DNA from 4 places in the Exiguobacterium sp. JMULE1 genome. Region 4 is predicted to be linked to each of the others. Evidence: riboswitches for the same ligand, from Rfam matches in the RefSeq annotation. Region 4 holds a riboswitch; each other region holds the start of a gene.
What was found. A riboswitch is a leader RNA that binds a small molecule or an ion and turns the genes downstream of it on or off. The one in region 4 is predicted to bind thiamine pyrophosphate.
Positions count from the first base shown of each region.

Region 1: linked by a shared signal. The riboswitch ahead of thiT (energy-coupled thiamine transporter ThiT) and the one ahead of EXW93_RS08140 (ECF transporter S component) in region 4 are both predicted to bind thiamine pyrophosphate.
Region 2: linked by a shared signal. The riboswitch ahead of thiD (bifunctional hydroxymethylpyrimidine kinase/phosphomethylpyrimidine kinase) and the one ahead of EXW93_RS08140 (ECF transporter S component) in region 4 are both predicted to bind thiamine pyrophosphate.
Region 3: linked by a shared signal. The riboswitch ahead of tenA (thiaminase II) and the one ahead of EXW93_RS08140 (ECF transporter S component) in region 4 are both predicted to bind thiamine pyrophosphate.

Region 1 is NZ_SGWC01000002.1:1,894,811-1,898,658, reverse strand. It holds gene pknB (Stk1 family PASTA domain-containing Ser/Thr kinase) at 1-453, shown strand, start outside; gene rsgA (ribosome small subunit-dependent GTPase A) at 479-1,384, shown strand; gene rpe (ribulose-phosphate 3-epimerase) at 1,387-2,043, shown strand; TPP riboswitch at 2,066-2,175, shown strand; gene thiT (energy-coupled thiamine transporter ThiT) at 2,237-2,797, shown strand; gene EXW93_RS10290 (thiamine diphosphokinase) at 2,799-3,401, shown strand; gene EXW93_RS10285 (amino acid permease) at 3,456-3,848, opposite strand, start outside.
Region 2 is NZ_SGWC01000002.1:482,187-486,034, forward strand. It holds gene EXW93_RS16345 (hypothetical protein) at 165-413, shown strand; gene EXW93_RS02660 (murein hydrolase activator EnvC family protein) at 461-1,441, shown strand; TPP riboswitch at 1,506-1,616, shown strand; gene thiD (bifunctional hydroxymethylpyrimidine kinase/phosphomethylpyrimidine kinase) at 1,732-2,535, shown strand; gene thiM (hydroxyethylthiazole kinase) at 2,516-3,283, shown strand; gene thiE (thiamine phosphate synthase) at 3,273-3,848, shown strand, end outside.
Region 3 is NZ_SGWC01000002.1:887,529-891,376, forward strand. It holds gene abc-f (ribosomal protection-like ABC-F family protein) at 1-640, opposite strand, end outside; gene EXW93_RS04705 (DUF1002 domain-containing protein) at 917-1,798, opposite strand; TPP riboswitch at 1,992-2,098, shown strand; gene tenA (thiaminase II) at 2,172-2,867, shown strand; gene EXW93_RS04715 (hypothetical protein) at 2,919-3,215, shown strand; gene EXW93_RS04720 (glycoside hydrolase family 3 protein) at 3,246-3,848, opposite strand, start outside.
Region 4 is NZ_SGWC01000002.1:1,505,494-1,509,341, reverse strand. It holds gene EXW93_RS08145 (ABC transporter ATP-binding protein) at 1-1,193, opposite strand, end outside; gene EXW93_RS08140 (ECF transporter S component) at 1,190-1,759, opposite strand; TPP riboswitch at 1,860-1,959, opposite strand; gene EXW93_RS08135 (50S ribosomal protein L25/general stress protein Ctc) at 2,055-2,732, opposite strand; gene EXW93_RS08130 (GNAT family N-acetyltransferase) at 3,021-3,848, opposite strand, start outside.

The DNA.
Region 1 (3,848 bases), 390 kb from region 4:
AACTTATCGAGTGATGAAGCAAAAGCGTATCTCGATGAAATGGGTCTCGACGGCACGTTTGAACAAGAATTTTCAAGTGACGTGAAGCTCGATCAAGTCATCCGTCAATTCCCGCAAGCCGGTGCACAAGTCGAACCGAACGACTCCGTGACTGTGTTCATCTCAAAAGGTGAGGAAGAAAAAACGGTGACGGCAACGTTCCCTGAAAAGGTCGTCTATGATGCGGTCAGCGAGAACGAGGACGAGGAACCACCGAAACAAGTCATCCGGATTGAGACGGAAGATGCAAAAGGAAAGCGGACCGTCATCGAGGAATCGATTGATCAAGATGAGACATTTGACGTGCCGGTGACGATCGATCCGGGAGAAGAAGGAAAAATTACGATCTATAAAGACGATACGGTGTATCGTTCAAAAACCATCACGTACAATCAAGCAAAAGACGCACAATGAATGTGATGAAAAAGGAGTGCATAGGATGACGGAACAACGCATCGAAGAGAATCGAGAAGGAACGATCATACGCCTGCAGGGTGGCTTTTATGATGTCATGACACCAGAAGGAGAGGTCCGTTCACGGGCAAGAGGGAATTTCCGAAAACGCGGCATCAGTCCAGTCGTCGGAGACGAAGTCGTTCTTCATATCGAAAGTGAGACGGGATATATTCTCGAAGTGAAGGAGCGGGACAACTTTTTAGTACGCCCTCCAGTCGCGAATATCGACCAGGCATTGCTCGTCGTCTCGGCGGCAGAACCTGATTTTTCAGCGCACTTGCTCGACCGATTTCTCGTCTTGATCGAAGCGAAGGAAATCCAACCCGTCATCCTGTTAACGAAGATGGATTTACTTGACGAAGTCAAAGGACCGGCTGTCCGAGAGGCGATTGCCGCTTACCGGAAGATTGGGTATACGGTCATCGAGACATCAAGTGAGACGTTGACGGGTGTTGAGCAAGTCCGTCCGTTACTTGCTGGAAAAACGAGCGTTCTCGCCGGACAATCCGGTGTCGGGAAAAGTTCATTGCTCAATGCACTGGAGCCCTCTCTTGATTTAGAAACAAGTGCGATCTCGAAATCACTCGGACGCGGACGTCATACGACGCGCCACGTCACATTAATGCCGCTTGCCGAAGGATTGATTGCCGATACGCCAGGTTTCTCGAACCTCGATTTTCCGTATGATATGGAAATCGAGGATGTACGGTGGAGTTTTCCTGAATTCGTCGCTGTACAAGATGATTGTAAATACCGAGGTTGCTTGCATTTGAATGAACCCGGTTGTGCCGTAAAGGAAGCCGTCGAAGCCCAAGAAATCATGTCCTCTCGTTATGAGAACTATGGTATGTTTATAGACGAAATCAAGAATCGAGCCCGGAGGTATTGAAGATGATTAAAATTGCACCATCGATCTTATCAGCAGATTTTGCGAATCTTGAGCGTGATGTCAAAGCAGTCGAAGCAGCAGGCGCGGACTATATCCATTTTGATGTCATGGACGGTCAGTTCGTACCGAACATCTCATTTGGATTACCTGTGCTTAGCAGCTTACGTCAAAAGACGGATATGATTCTCGATGTCCATTTGATGATTGACCAGCCAGAACGTTTCGTTGAAGATTTCGTCAAGGCAGGAGCTGACATCGTGACGTTCCACGTCGAAGCGACGAATCATGTCCATCGTGTCTTGCAACAAATCAAAGCAGCGGGCGCAAAGGCAGGAGTCGTCTTGAATCCCCATACGCCATTATCAACGATTGAACACGTCCTTGAGGATGTCGATATGGTTTTATTGATGACTGTCAATCCGGGCTTCGGTGGACAAGCCTTCATCGAGCGTGTCATGCCGAAACTCGCAGCACTTGCGCAAATGAAAGCAGATCGTGGTCTGACATTTGAAATCGAGATTGACGGTGGCGTCAATCCGGAAACGGCAAAGCTTTGCATCGATAACGGTGCGAACGTTCTCGTCGCAGGATCAGCAATCTACAATGCACCAGATTATGCGGAAGCGATCACTAGCATTCGTCAAGGGGCTGCCGTATAATAAGAACGAGAAAACGAAATATGATGACCGCAAGGGGTGTCGCTTGAAAAGCGGCTGAGAGGAGTCTTTTAGACTTTAACCCTTCGAACCTGTTCCGTTCAAACGGACGTAGGGATGTGGCGCACGCAGGCAGTACGGCGTTCGTCGTACTGCCTTTTTGCGTCCTCTCGTACAATGAAGGAGGAAAAATAACATGAAACGGTTACAAATGATGATGGAAATTGCCATCTTTGCCAGTCTCGGAGTCGTCTTTGATTTACTGATTCCATTCAAAATGCCACAAGGAGGCTCAATCAGCTTAGCGATGTTACCGATCTTCGTCATGGCATTTCGCCATGGTGTCGTTGGAGGGGTCGTTACGGGAGCGCTTGTCGGTACGATTCAATTGATGTTCGCTCCACAAGTCTTGACGATCGTTCAACCGATGCTTGACTATACGATTGCGTATGGTGTCGTCGGATTAAGTGGTCTGTTCGCGCGTCAAGTCAGACTAGCCGCGCGCAATGGACAAAAGAAAAGCTTGATGGCGTTCGTTCTCCTGGCGACGTTATTAGGCGCAGGACTCCGTTATATCTGTCATGTCATCAGTGGAATCGTCTTTTTTGCCGAGTATGCCGAAGGTCCAGTCGTACCGTATTCATTGATTTATAACGCGACATACATGGTACCGTCTTACGTTCTTTGTGGTGTCGTTGCGGGTCTTTTATTCACGACTGCGCCACGCTTACTCCGTTATTCGGCACGAGGCGTCTGAGATGCGGGCGATTCTCGTCTGTGCCGGTCCGCGAGAAGAAGCGCCGGATTTACGGACGTTTTGTCAGCCAGGTGATTTTATCGTCGGTGTTGACGGTGGTGTTCAGACGATTGAATCGTTTGGGCTGACATGCGACCTGACGATTGGTGATTTTGATTCGCTTGGTTATGTACCAGAAGGGGCAATCGTTCATCCGGCCGAGAAAGATGAAACGGATCTCGAACTGGCACTTCGTACAGTCTCAGAGAAGAAACAGTTTGAGGATACCTTCATTATCGGGGCGACAGGTGGGCGGCTCGACATGACCGTCCAAAATGTATATTTATTGAAGCGATACCCAGAGGCACGACTCGTGACGAAACGAGAAGAGGTACGATACTTGGCTGAGGGAACGTATGCAGTCGAAGCAGGGAGCTATTATTATCTTTCGTTCATTCCACTCGTACCATCGACTTTAAGCTTATCCGGAGTCAAATATCCACTTGATGCACATCCAGTACCGGTCGGAGGTTCCTTGACCGTCAGTAATGAATGGTGTGCGTCAGAAGCGAAGGTAGAGCTCCATCAAGGAGAACTATTGATGATGCGGACGCTTAAGGAATAGCACAATCATAGGAAAGAGGCCGTGGATGACTCCGCGACCTCTTTTTGTATGAAATTATTCTTCGAGTTGAGAAGGGGCGACACGGATGTCGCTTTGGGCGGATAGATGTTTTCCTTTGACGAAGAGATGATAACTTCCCCACATGACGAGGAAGAAAGGAACACCGATGTATAGAGCGATTCGTTGATCCGCTTGAAACGCAAGACTGACGAGGACGACGACGTTTAACGTCAGCGAAATCAGTGGTAACACCGGATAGAGTGGTGTCTTGAATTTCAGTTCGGATACATCGTGTCCGTTTCGGACGAACTGACGACGAAACGCGAGCTGAGAAGCAGAGATGGAAATCCAGCCGACTTGAGCGCCAAGTCCGGCTAAGGACAAGAGCCAAATGAAGACGGTATCCTCTGCGAAAAACGCGGTCAGGAGCGATAACATCGCGAACAT
Region 2 (3,848 bases), 1.0 Mb from region 4:
TTTTTTATATTTGATAAGAAATATATATTACAAAAAAACGTTTTCACTTGAAATGTAAATGAAATTTTTTTGAAACGATTAGGGTGCTATAATCTATTTCAGATATGAGAGAAACTTGAATACTATAATAAAAAATGAAAATACATAAGTGAGGAAAACGATATATGCTAAAAAAACTAATTTCTACCATTGTTTTAGGGGCATTACTTACAACAGGTACACAACCGATCGCGGCAGCAACGATTAAAGAAAAAAAGGCAGAAAATGCCGCTGAACAACGTAAATTAGAAAAAGAGATTAAAAAGCAAGAAGCTAAAATTTCAAAAGAACAACGTCAAATCAATCGAATCGACGCAGCGATTAACGAAAAGATTTTCCAAGTTTCCGAAAAAATAAACAAATTAAACAGTTAAGCAATCGAATCGATGAGTTAAAGGCAGACATCGTTCGTTACGAGGAGATGCTACAGAAGCAGGAAGAACTTCTCGGTGATCGTTTACGTGTTTTCCAAGAAAACGATGGAAACTCGATTAAGTGGGAAGAAGTCATTTTTGGATCAAAGGATTTAGGTGATTTATTCAGCCGAGTCATGGCGGGTAAAAAGATTGCTGAACAAGATGATAAAATGATTTCAGATTACATCGCGACACAAAAAAAATTAGCAGAAGCAAAACAAGCACTCGTTGAGAAAAAAGCGGAGCAAATGCAAGAAAAGAAAGTATTGCTTGAACAAAAAAAAGCGTTGAAAGCTCAAATGAAAGAGCGTAGTGCTACACTCAAAAAATTACGAAAAGGGAAGACGAAGTTTACGACAGAACTGTTAGACGCAAAAGAACTGCAAGCGACTCTCGAAGCGCAAGAACGTGCGATTGCGGCAGCGAAGGCAGCGGCTAAAGCAGCGGCTGAAAAAGCAGCAGCAGAGAAAGCGGCAGCTGAAAAAGCTGCTAAAGCAAGTGCTCAAGCAGCAAAACAAGCCAATAAGAATACAGAATCAACAAGTTCAGATACAACACCAATCGCTTCAGGTGGTGGGAAATTTGTCCGACCATCTTCTGGTGGGGTATCACAAGGGTTCGGACCAGCTAGTGGAGCAAATGGTTATACATTCCATAATGGCGTCGATTTCAAAGGTCCCGTCGGATCTCCGATCGTCGCAGCAGCAGCCGGAACCGTCATTACAGCATCAGGTGGTGGACCTTACGGAAACCACGTCATGATTTCGCATTTCTTGGATGGAAAAGTCTATACGACGGTTTACGCTCATATGAGCTCATTATCTGTTCATGCAGGACAAACGGTCTCTCAAGGTCAGCAAGTCGGAACACTTGGTAGTACAGGAAATTCAACAGGACCACACTTACATTTCGAACTACATGTCGGAGGTTATCAATATAGTGCTTCTTCTCCTCTGAATGCAGTGAATCCATTGGCATATCTGTAATCAAAAAACGGGCTTCGGCTCGTTTTTTTTTGCTGCTATGCTACAGTTAAGGCGAAACGAATACTTGAGCAACTAGGGGAGCTGGAGGAATCCGGCTGAGAGGAAAACCAATCTGTTTTCGACCCTATTACCTGAACTGGATAATACCAGCGTAGGAAAGTTGAGCCGAACGGATACCGGAATGCGTGTATAACGCTTTCGTATAGCGTCGACTGCTTTTTTACAGCGGTCGACGCTTTTTTTGTCGGTCACGACTCCCTTACATTGCTCGATGGGAAGGTGAAAAGAACATGAAACATGTACTGACGATTGCAGGATCCGACTCCGGTGGTGGAGCTGGGATTCAAGCAGATTTAAAAACCTTTTCGGCTTTAGGCGTTTATGGAATGAGCGTCCTGACAGCTGTCACGGCGCAAAATACACTGGGTGTTCAAGCGGTGGAAGAGTTATCTCCAGAAATCGTAGATGCCCAGTTAACGTCGATTTTCTCAGACATTCGTGTCGATGCGATCAAAATCGGAATGGTCTCGAATGCGCAGACGATTCGTGTCATTGCTACACATCTCCGCAAACAGACAGTTCCGATCATATTAGATCCCGTCATGGTCGCTAAAGGGGGACATGCCTTATTACGGACGGAAGCCGAACAAGCATTGATTTCGGAGCTTTTACCGCTTGCGACACTCGTCACACCAAATTTACCGGAAGCGGAGCGTTTAACAGGACGATCGGTCACCAATCTAGATGAAATGCGACTGGCGATGCATCAATTAGCTACACAGACAGGGGCAGTATTACTAAAAGGTGGACATCTCTCAGGAGCTGCGACGGATTTGTTGTTTGATGGGGAAGTAGAACACCGCTTCACATCGGAACGGTTAGACAATCAACATACTCATGGAACTGGTTGTACCTTATCTGCGGCGATTGCGGCGCGGATGGCGCTTGGAGAAGATTTGACAGATAGTGTAAGACAAGCAAAGAGCTATGTCACGGAGGCGATTCGTCATGGATTTGCTCTCGGACAAGGTATTGGACCGACACATCATTTTCATTCACTTTGGAGGGATACACATGTTTACGACCATTCTTGAACACAAACCACTCATTCACCATCTGACGAACACGGTAACGATCAACGACTGCGCAAACGTCACACTCGCTGTTGGAGCATCACCCGTCATGGCGGAAGACATTCGCGAAGTAGAAGAGATGGTTAGACTCGCGCAAGCCCTTGTCTTAAACATTGGTACGATCGATGCAGACATGCAAGCAGCTCAACGACTTGCAGCCGGTGAAGCGGGACGTTTGAATGTCCCGATCGTTCTTGATCCAGTTGGAGCAGGGGCAACGACATTACGTACTGCCTTTTCTAAAGAACTCATTAATCTCGGGTGTACGGTCATCAAAGGAAATACTTCTGAAATCAAGACGTTACTTGGGGAAGACGGACGAACTAAGGGAGTCGATGCTGCGGGAGATGCAATGATGGATCGAGAAAGTATTCGTGCATTCGCTCGCAAACACAAATCTGTCCTCGTCGTGACAGGTCCGAACGACTATATCACGGATGGAACGCGCGAAATGGAATTACATGTAGGAACACCTCGTCTAGGAGACATCACGGGTACGGGCTGTATGACGGCTTCCTTGATTGCGAGCTTCCTCGGCGCAGGATATACGGCGTTTGAGGCGGCTGTTCACGGAACATTCGTCATGGGAAAAGCAGGAGAACAAGCAGTCTCTGCGCAAGGTCTTGGTGATTTTAAACGAGAATTGTTCAATGCGATCAGCCTCATGACGGAGCAAGAACTGGTGGAGGTGACAGAACGTGTCAATTGATTACTCCATCTATGCAGTGACGGATCGTCGTTACCATCCTGGCGTCGCGATCGAGACGGTCGTTGAGGAAGCTGTTTTAGGTGGTGCGACGATCGTGCAACTACGAGAAAAAACCGCACAAGGAAAGGAATTCTACGATCAGGCAGTTCGGTTGAAGAGACTGACGGATCGACACGACATTCCTTTGATCATCAATGACCGGATCGATATCGCGTTACTCGTCGGAGCTGGTTTGCATATCGGACAAGAAGACATTCCTTTAACCGCAGCACGTCGCCTTTTACCAGATGCTGTAATTGGTGTGTCGGTAGCCACTGTTGCACAAGCGATTGAAGCAGAACGAGACGGAGCCTCTTATTTAGGCGTGGGATCTCTATTTGCGACGTCATCCAAAGCGGACGCTGATTCCATGTCGCATACGATGCTTCAGGCGATTCGGGAAGCCGTACGATTACCTCTAATCGGTATTGGTGGAATCACAGCAACAAATGTCTCCACCCTTCCCATCCCGCTAGAAGGGTACGCCGTCATTTCAGAAATTTTCGCTAAAGAAGATCGGCAACTC
Region 3 (3,848 bases), 620 kb from region 4:
AGACGAGCAGGATGGTTCCTGTGTAGTCCCGTAAGAACTGCTCCAGCCATTCCACGGCAGCTAAATCAAGATGGTTCGTCGGTTCGTCAAGAATGAGCAGATTTGGCTCCATGAGTAACATGCGACCGAGACAAATCTTCGTCTGTTCACCACCACTCAACTGGTGGAAAGGACGAGTGAGTAACGGACGAAGGTGTAACCCGTTCACCATGCGCTCGATTTTCGAGTCGAGTAGATAGCCATCCTTTTGTTCGAACGCATTCGTCGCTTCCGCATATCGTGCGAGTAACGCATCAAGATTCTCTGGTGCTGTCGCCATCATTTGCTCCAACTGTTGCATCCGAGAACGGATCGCGAGGATGTCTTCAAACGCTGTCCAAAGGACGTCGAGTCCGGTCATCGTTTCACTATATACAGGAAGTTGTTCCAAGTAGCCGATCGTCAAACCGTTCTTTTGATAGATGACACCACCGTCCGGTTGCTCAAGGCGAGCAAGCAAGCGGAGTAATGTCGTCTTACCACTCCCGTTTCGTCCAATCAGACCGACACGGTCGTATTCGTTTAAGAAGAGGGAAACATCCGTTAAGATCGTTTCGCCTCCGAATTGTTTGGTCAGGTGTTGAATGTCGCAAATCATCATAATCAATTGATCCTTTCGCGCGCATCAAAAAAGGAGAGCGCAAATAGCACTCTCCCTAACGTGTGAAAGATGCGCTTTGCAGTATTTTTCATTCATGAAGTTCTTAAAAAAGGACAGACGGGTGCCTTAGAACGCCATTTCATGAAAAATCGCGCGCAACAGATACAATTGTTCCATCAACCAGTGTTTGCACGCGGCAAAGTCCATCTTTTCACACCACCTTTCGTTTCAGATATCTCTAGTTTACTATTTTTTTGTCAGTTACGGAAGTCTGAATTATTTGAACACACCCGCGATTGAACTGAAGAAGTCACTGAGTCCATCGAATAATTTAGCGAAAAATCCTTTCGTTTCTTCTGATGTTGCGAACGCGTGGATGTCTTGCCCCGCATTTTTCAAACCACTCTCGATTTGTCCCCAGTTGATGTTCGCTTGCTCCATTTGATTGAATAGATTCGTCAACCGGTCCATTTGTGCGTCAGACAACTGGATATTGTTGTTTTGAATGACTTGGACGATCAGGTTTTCGACCTCGACTTTGGTTTCCGGTTTTTGATTGGCGATCTCAGCCTTGATCTCATTCATTAAGTCAGCGACTTTATCCGTGCCGACCGTTTTTCCGACGTCTGATGTGACCGATAATTCTTGCTGTGCTAAATCCTTGCGTTCGTCACTTAACTTAATTCCCGTCTCAGCGGAAGTTTGATCGTACGCTTTCATGATTCCTGTCAGTGCCGATGTCCCGGTCACCTTGTAGGGAGAAGTGATCGTGATGTCGGCATCTTTGACACCCGCTGTGACGAGAGCGTTGAGATACATATCCTTCGTCACCCACGTGATGTTCTCCGTCGAGACGGAAAGTCCATCTCCTTTTTCCGTCAGTTCGATCTTAGCTGACGAATACATGTTGCCACCTTTTTGCGACTGTGGAATGTTTTTCCCAAGATATTTTTCTTCGTCAGCAGAGGTTGCGATGATTGGCGTGATGCCTTCCGGTGCATTGAGACGGGAAAGCACCCAAGCCTTATCCTTTTCGCCGAGCGACTCACCGAGTGTGACGATCGTCTTATCAACGACTTGTTCGGCAGAAGCGGCTGTCGGAAGTAATAGAGCAGAAGCGATAACGGCTGATGCCATGATTTTTGTTGGTGTATGCATAATGAAATCCTCCAATTGTAAGTAACAGAATGAATTATAGTATCAGGTACTAAATTTAGTGTACGGTAACGATGTCTGTTCGGAATCGGTCTGCAGATGGAGACGGTATCCGTCTTCTGACACTCCATAGTATAGCGAAAAAAGGACAACTTGACTTCCGTTTTCAGCATGCTATAGTGGATGAGAATCGAATAATGACCACTAGGGGAGTCAGTAGGCTGACTGAGACGAACGAAGACGTTCGGACCCTTTGAACCTGATTAAGTTCGTACTTACGGAGGGAAGTGGCGTCAAGTCTTGTTCTTCTTGCGCCATGCCCGTGTGTTTCGGGGTGGTGTTTTTTCGTTTCATACCAAACGAGGAGGATGAGATCATGACATTCACACAAGAAATCAAACAAGCGGCACAAGCGTATTGGGATAGTAGTTTTACGCACCCGTTCGTACAAGGAATCGGGGAGGGGACGTTACCACTCTCGAAATTTCGGCATTACGTCATGCAGGATGCCTATTACTTAAAACACTTTGCGAAGATTCAAGCGAAGGCAGCGTCAAAAGCAGACGACTTCGCGACGATCGCGACACTTGCCGAACATGCTACTTCGACTTACGAGGCAGAGCTGAGCTTACATCAATCATTTTTTGAGCCGCTCAGTATTACGGCAGCAGACCTTGAAGCATTTGAACCGGCACCGACAGCATATGCGTACGTCTCGCACATGCATCATGCGAGTGAAGGAACGCTTGGTGAGACGATTGCTGCCATCTTGCCATGTTACTGGTTGTATTACGAAGTCGGGCAACAATTACTGACGTGTACACCGGAAGAAAAAATCTATCAGCAATGGATCGACACGTATAGCTCGGAATGGTTTGAAAAGGTCGTCTTGGAACAGATTGCACGGCTTGATGCGCTGGCGGAGCAAGCGAGCCCAACGGAACGCGAGCGGATGAAACGTCATTTCGTGACAAGTTGTTACTATGAGTTACTCTTCTGGCACATGGGGTGGACGGAAGAGACGTTCACGTCGGTCTACGAAACGATTCCAGCACGCCCGGTATCTTCTTAAACCAGTAGATGGTAGAATTAGGAATACCATCTAGTGAAAGTAGGGATTGGAATGGAAATCGTAGTCATCGCACTCGTGATCCTCGCGGCATATGCTATGCAACGAATGCTTGGTAAAGTCAAAGTAAGATTTGTAGGACTTATCATCCCAACGTTGATTGTGTTATCCGGTATATCCGCATCGACTCGAAACTTCAAGGTAGCGTATAGCATGGGAAGCTATATTTCTGCTGTTCTTGTCATCGTCGTCTATGCACTGCTGACTTATTGGTTATACCGCGTCTACCATCGTGCGAAAGAAGAAGCTGAATATCCGTATCAATCATTAAAAGACCGAGGCATCCTTTAAGGAGCTTCGGTCTTTTGGTGTATCACGTCATCATTTTTTCCAGTTTTTAAAGCCGTCACCGAATTCGAGATGCAGTTGATCGGTAAAGACACCGTTCTTAAAGACCGGCACATCAACCGGTAAAGTGCCTTGCGGTTTGAACGTTCCGAAGATTGCTCGGATACCTGCAGGCAGGTTCGGTCCCGCTGATTTTAGATTGCCTGCTTCGGAGTCTGGACCGTTTGGATCGCCTTTGAAGCCATAGACGAGGACGTGTGCCGGTGCGTCCGGTTGAACGGCGACATCGTATGGGTTACGGAGACTGAGCAGGACGGATGGTGTATCCGTTTGTTTCGCATAGCGGAAGATCGAAGCCGGAATCGCTTGTTCTGGTGCAGTAGGTAGTAGTTTAGCACTCGTGTTGACGTTGGAACCGACGATGATGTAATCTGCTGCATCGAGTTGCGCCCGTAATGTCGGGTTTTGGTCGAGCGGTAGCGTAGTAGCCGAGTAATTCGCTGTCGTCACGTGCCAGTTCCGATTCTTCGGTAGGGAAGCGATCGTTTTTTTCATGCTGTCCGTTTGATCCGCCGCAGGAGCGATCACAAGAACGTTGGCATTCTTTTTCGGTTTGAATGGTAAGGTCCGCTGATC
Region 4 (3,848 bases):
CTGAGCCGTCGTTGTTGCCCCGTACTAAGCGCAAGCGGTGACTGCTGTTTGACAGATGCGAGTTCCAGTCGTTCGAGCAACGCTGTGCGCTCATCACTCGTCGCTGCCCGGTGACTCCAGTCGATTTCCGCTTCGACTGTCAGTTTGAGAAACTGCAGATCCGGTTGTTGAAAGACATAACCAACGTGCTCATAAAAGCGTCGCCGGGAGTAACGCTGAGCCGGACGTTCCTGGAACCGATATGTTCCACGATGCGAGAGCAACCGACCGAGTGTTGCAAGCAACGTACTTTTCCCGGAGCCGTTTGCCCCGAGCAGCATCACCCATTCTCCCGTCTTCAGGGAAAATGTCGCATCGGTCAGCGGGTAAGGTGCTTTCGTCGATAATGCAGCGACGTGTAACAAGGGAATGCCTGCAGTAGCGACTGGAGGAAGCACATGAAGTCGCGCTGCTTGTGGTCCATCTATGGGTAACGTCTCTAACGTGTACGGATACAAAGAGGGAACAGCGATCCCTTTCGATTGAAGATCCGTATACGCCTGCGGGAACAAATCCTGCGGATGCGCCGTTGCAGTCACCGATCCGTCCTCAAGTAAGACGATTTTGTCGATGTAAGGTAAACAGACATCGAGTTGGTGTTCGATCAAGACGATCGTTAAATCATGTTCTTTCTGAATCTGAAAGATCAACGCCATCAGCTCGTGTTGCCCGATCGGGTCAATCTGAGCCGTTGGTTCATCGAGTAATAAGATCGTCGGCTCAAGTGCCAGGACCGCAGCGAGCGCGAGGCGTTGTTTCATCCCCCCGGATAGACTCGCGATTGGTGTCGAGAAGGGGAGAGGGAGACCAACGAGTGCGAGTAAGCGTTCAATTCGTTCCTCCATCTCTTCGCGTGGAATCGACCGGTTTTCTAAGCTAAAAGCGATTTCGCGTCCGATCGTTTCCATGCAGAACTGTTCTTCTGGGTTTTGGAATAGCACTCCGACCGAACCGGACCGGGTAACGGTTCCCGTCTGTTCGACTTCAATCGTCTCTGGTGTCAGTCCGGCTAGGGCATGAAGCAGTGTCGTCTTGCCACTCCCGCTTCGTCCGAGCAGAAGGGTCGTTCCTTGCTCGATCGTCAGCGATACATGATCGAGCACCGACTTCATCTGACCGGGGTAGCGGATGCTGAGATCGTCGACAGTAATCATGCGACTTCCCGTTTCGCACGTCCTGCCGCAAACCCGTTCAAGACACCGGTCGCAACAAGGCGACGGACGAGAATCGCTGCAAGCAAGCCGCCCAGTAATGCGCCACTAATTAATTGTAAGCCAGTTGTCGCAAGCAACGTCGTCGTGTAGTAACCGAATCCGTTCGCGATCAGACTATAGACAATGCTACCAATCGCGGCTCCAACACCCGATAACATCAATGTCCAGGTGTCATAACGGCGATAACGCGTCATCGCAAAGACGAGTTCCGCACCAAGCCCTTGGCATACCCCGATCAGTAGAGCCGATAAACCAAAGTGACTACCCGTGAACAGCTCGACGGCTGCCGCGACGATTTCCGCGATGAGGGCGGCACCTGGTTTTTGAATGATTGCTGCGACGAGCGGGCTCGCGATGATCCAGATCCCAAACATCCAGTTGGCACCGACAGGTCCGAAGATCGCAGACATCGGTAACCAGAGTGTTGACCAACCAAGATAGATGACCCCGCAAGCGACGGCGAGCATCATCATGACCATGATTTCTTTCATTTTCCAGTGTTGCATTAGGTACGTCCTCCTTAGAATGGGGGAGACGCCAAAAAAGACCGCCCTCCGTAAAAAAGAGAGCGGTCCTCAGAAAAACTGCGCGCAGCAGGAGTCATTGGATGTGATCGCTCCACTTTCCTACGCTAGTATGAACTAGATCAGGTTCGAAGGGTCCGAAGTGAATCGTCTCAGCCAAATGGGCTCCCCTAGTGGATATGGTAATAGGTGATACGCTGTTCACTTTAGGCAATCTTCTGTCTATTGTCAAGACACAAAAAAACGATACGCCACGAAGGGCGTATCGTCAAACGACTTATTTGTTGTCTTCGTTCTCTTCTTTTGCTTCTTCTGAAGACTCTTCCGTAGCTTCCGCTTCGTTGTCTTCACCAGCTTCCGCTTGTGCCTCAGCTTCTGCTTCTTCGATTTCCTCAAGCTCTTGTTCAAGCGTTGATTCGACGACAGCTGCGACTTGAATGTCGCCTTCTGTGACGATACGGAAATCTTTTTGTTCTGGAAGATCAGCTACAGAGATCGAATCGCCGATTTCGAGGTTCGTGACGTCGACTTCGACGTTCTCTGGTAATTTATCTGGTGTAGCTGCGACTGTTACTTTAAAGAGTGTCTGTGACAGGAATCCACCGACTTTAGCGCCAGCTGCTTCGCCGACGAGTACGACGTCTGCTTCGACTTCTGTCTCTTCATCCATTTTAACGGCGATGAATTCAACGTGATCGACAGTTGGTGTGAAGACATCCATATCACGACGGTTGATCAAGACGTTAATATTTTTACCGTCGAGTTTCAGTGAAATCAAGACGTTCTCACCGTTTTCTCGAACGATTTTAAGCAATTCTTTTTCTTCGAATGCGATTGGTGTACTTTCCACTTTGTAACCATACACGACACCAAGAGCTTTTCCTTCATGACGTAATTGTTTACGGAGTGAGCGTGGACGTACCTCGCGTTTTTCGGCTGTTAATTTAACTGACATGTTCATTTCCCCCTTGAATTTGGTATAGCCCTCAAAAGGTAATGAATGTAGGAGCAGGACAAGTCCTGAACAATTTAAATATGCTAAGACAATCGGTTTCAGACTCTTTTGAATCTGACGCTTTCGTGACTTTGCATTTCTCTCCCAGGTCATTACGCTGATATTGAGAAACATGTGTGAGTAAGTCACCGTTTGATGCGGTGCTAGTAAGTTTATACCCCTATGTTTTAAATCCTTAAACCTCTATTTTTATTTTTTAAAGTCGAAAGACCTCCAAACCGCTTGAAATCAAGGGTTGAGAGGTCTTTCGTTTTTTTCATTTTTTATGGTGATGCGTTGGTTTTCACGAACCAGCACGCGGACGAGACGTTCGATGTGCCGCATCGTCGTCTGTCCCATCGTTGAGATTTGGAGCCATTGATTATGGACGAGATAGTCGCTTTCATATTGAACATGATAGCCTTGGATCCGGAGAGCGTCTCCTAAAGCGGTTGCCGACGGATGGACGATCGTCAGAATTCCCGGCGCTTGTGCTTCTTGCGTCGCAAGCAGGTTAAAACCAGTCGCGCGAACGGCCTGTTCGAGATAGGTCATCTTGATAGCGGCTTGATCGAGATCAAGGGCATCGAGCGCTGCCTGACAAGCCAGCAACAAGTTCGAGGAACCGGAAAAGGCGACGCCTTCCGCATAGAGTCCGAGATCTAGATAACGTGGAATACGTGGAGAAGGTAGGACGCGATCTACGTGACCGATGAACGCAAGACCCGGTAAACCCCCAATTGCTTTTCCGGAGACGGTCGTGACGAATCTGCAGCCGGCATACGAGAAACGCCCGGTTCCGACGGCGCTGATCGCATCGACGATGAGTGCGGTTCGTTGTTCTAACAGCGCTTTTACCGCATCGAGATCGTAGAGGACGCCCGTTGACGTCTCACAATGCGTCAACCAGATCCAGTCGTATTCCGTTTGATGCAGTTGACTCGCGAGTTGTTCCAAGTCGATTGGGTGACCGGATGGAAGCGAGTGGACATCAAAGGACTTTCCTGCTCGTGCTGCGTGATCGATCAAGCGTTGACCGAACTCACCACCGTTTAGGATCAACCCATGTCCACTCAG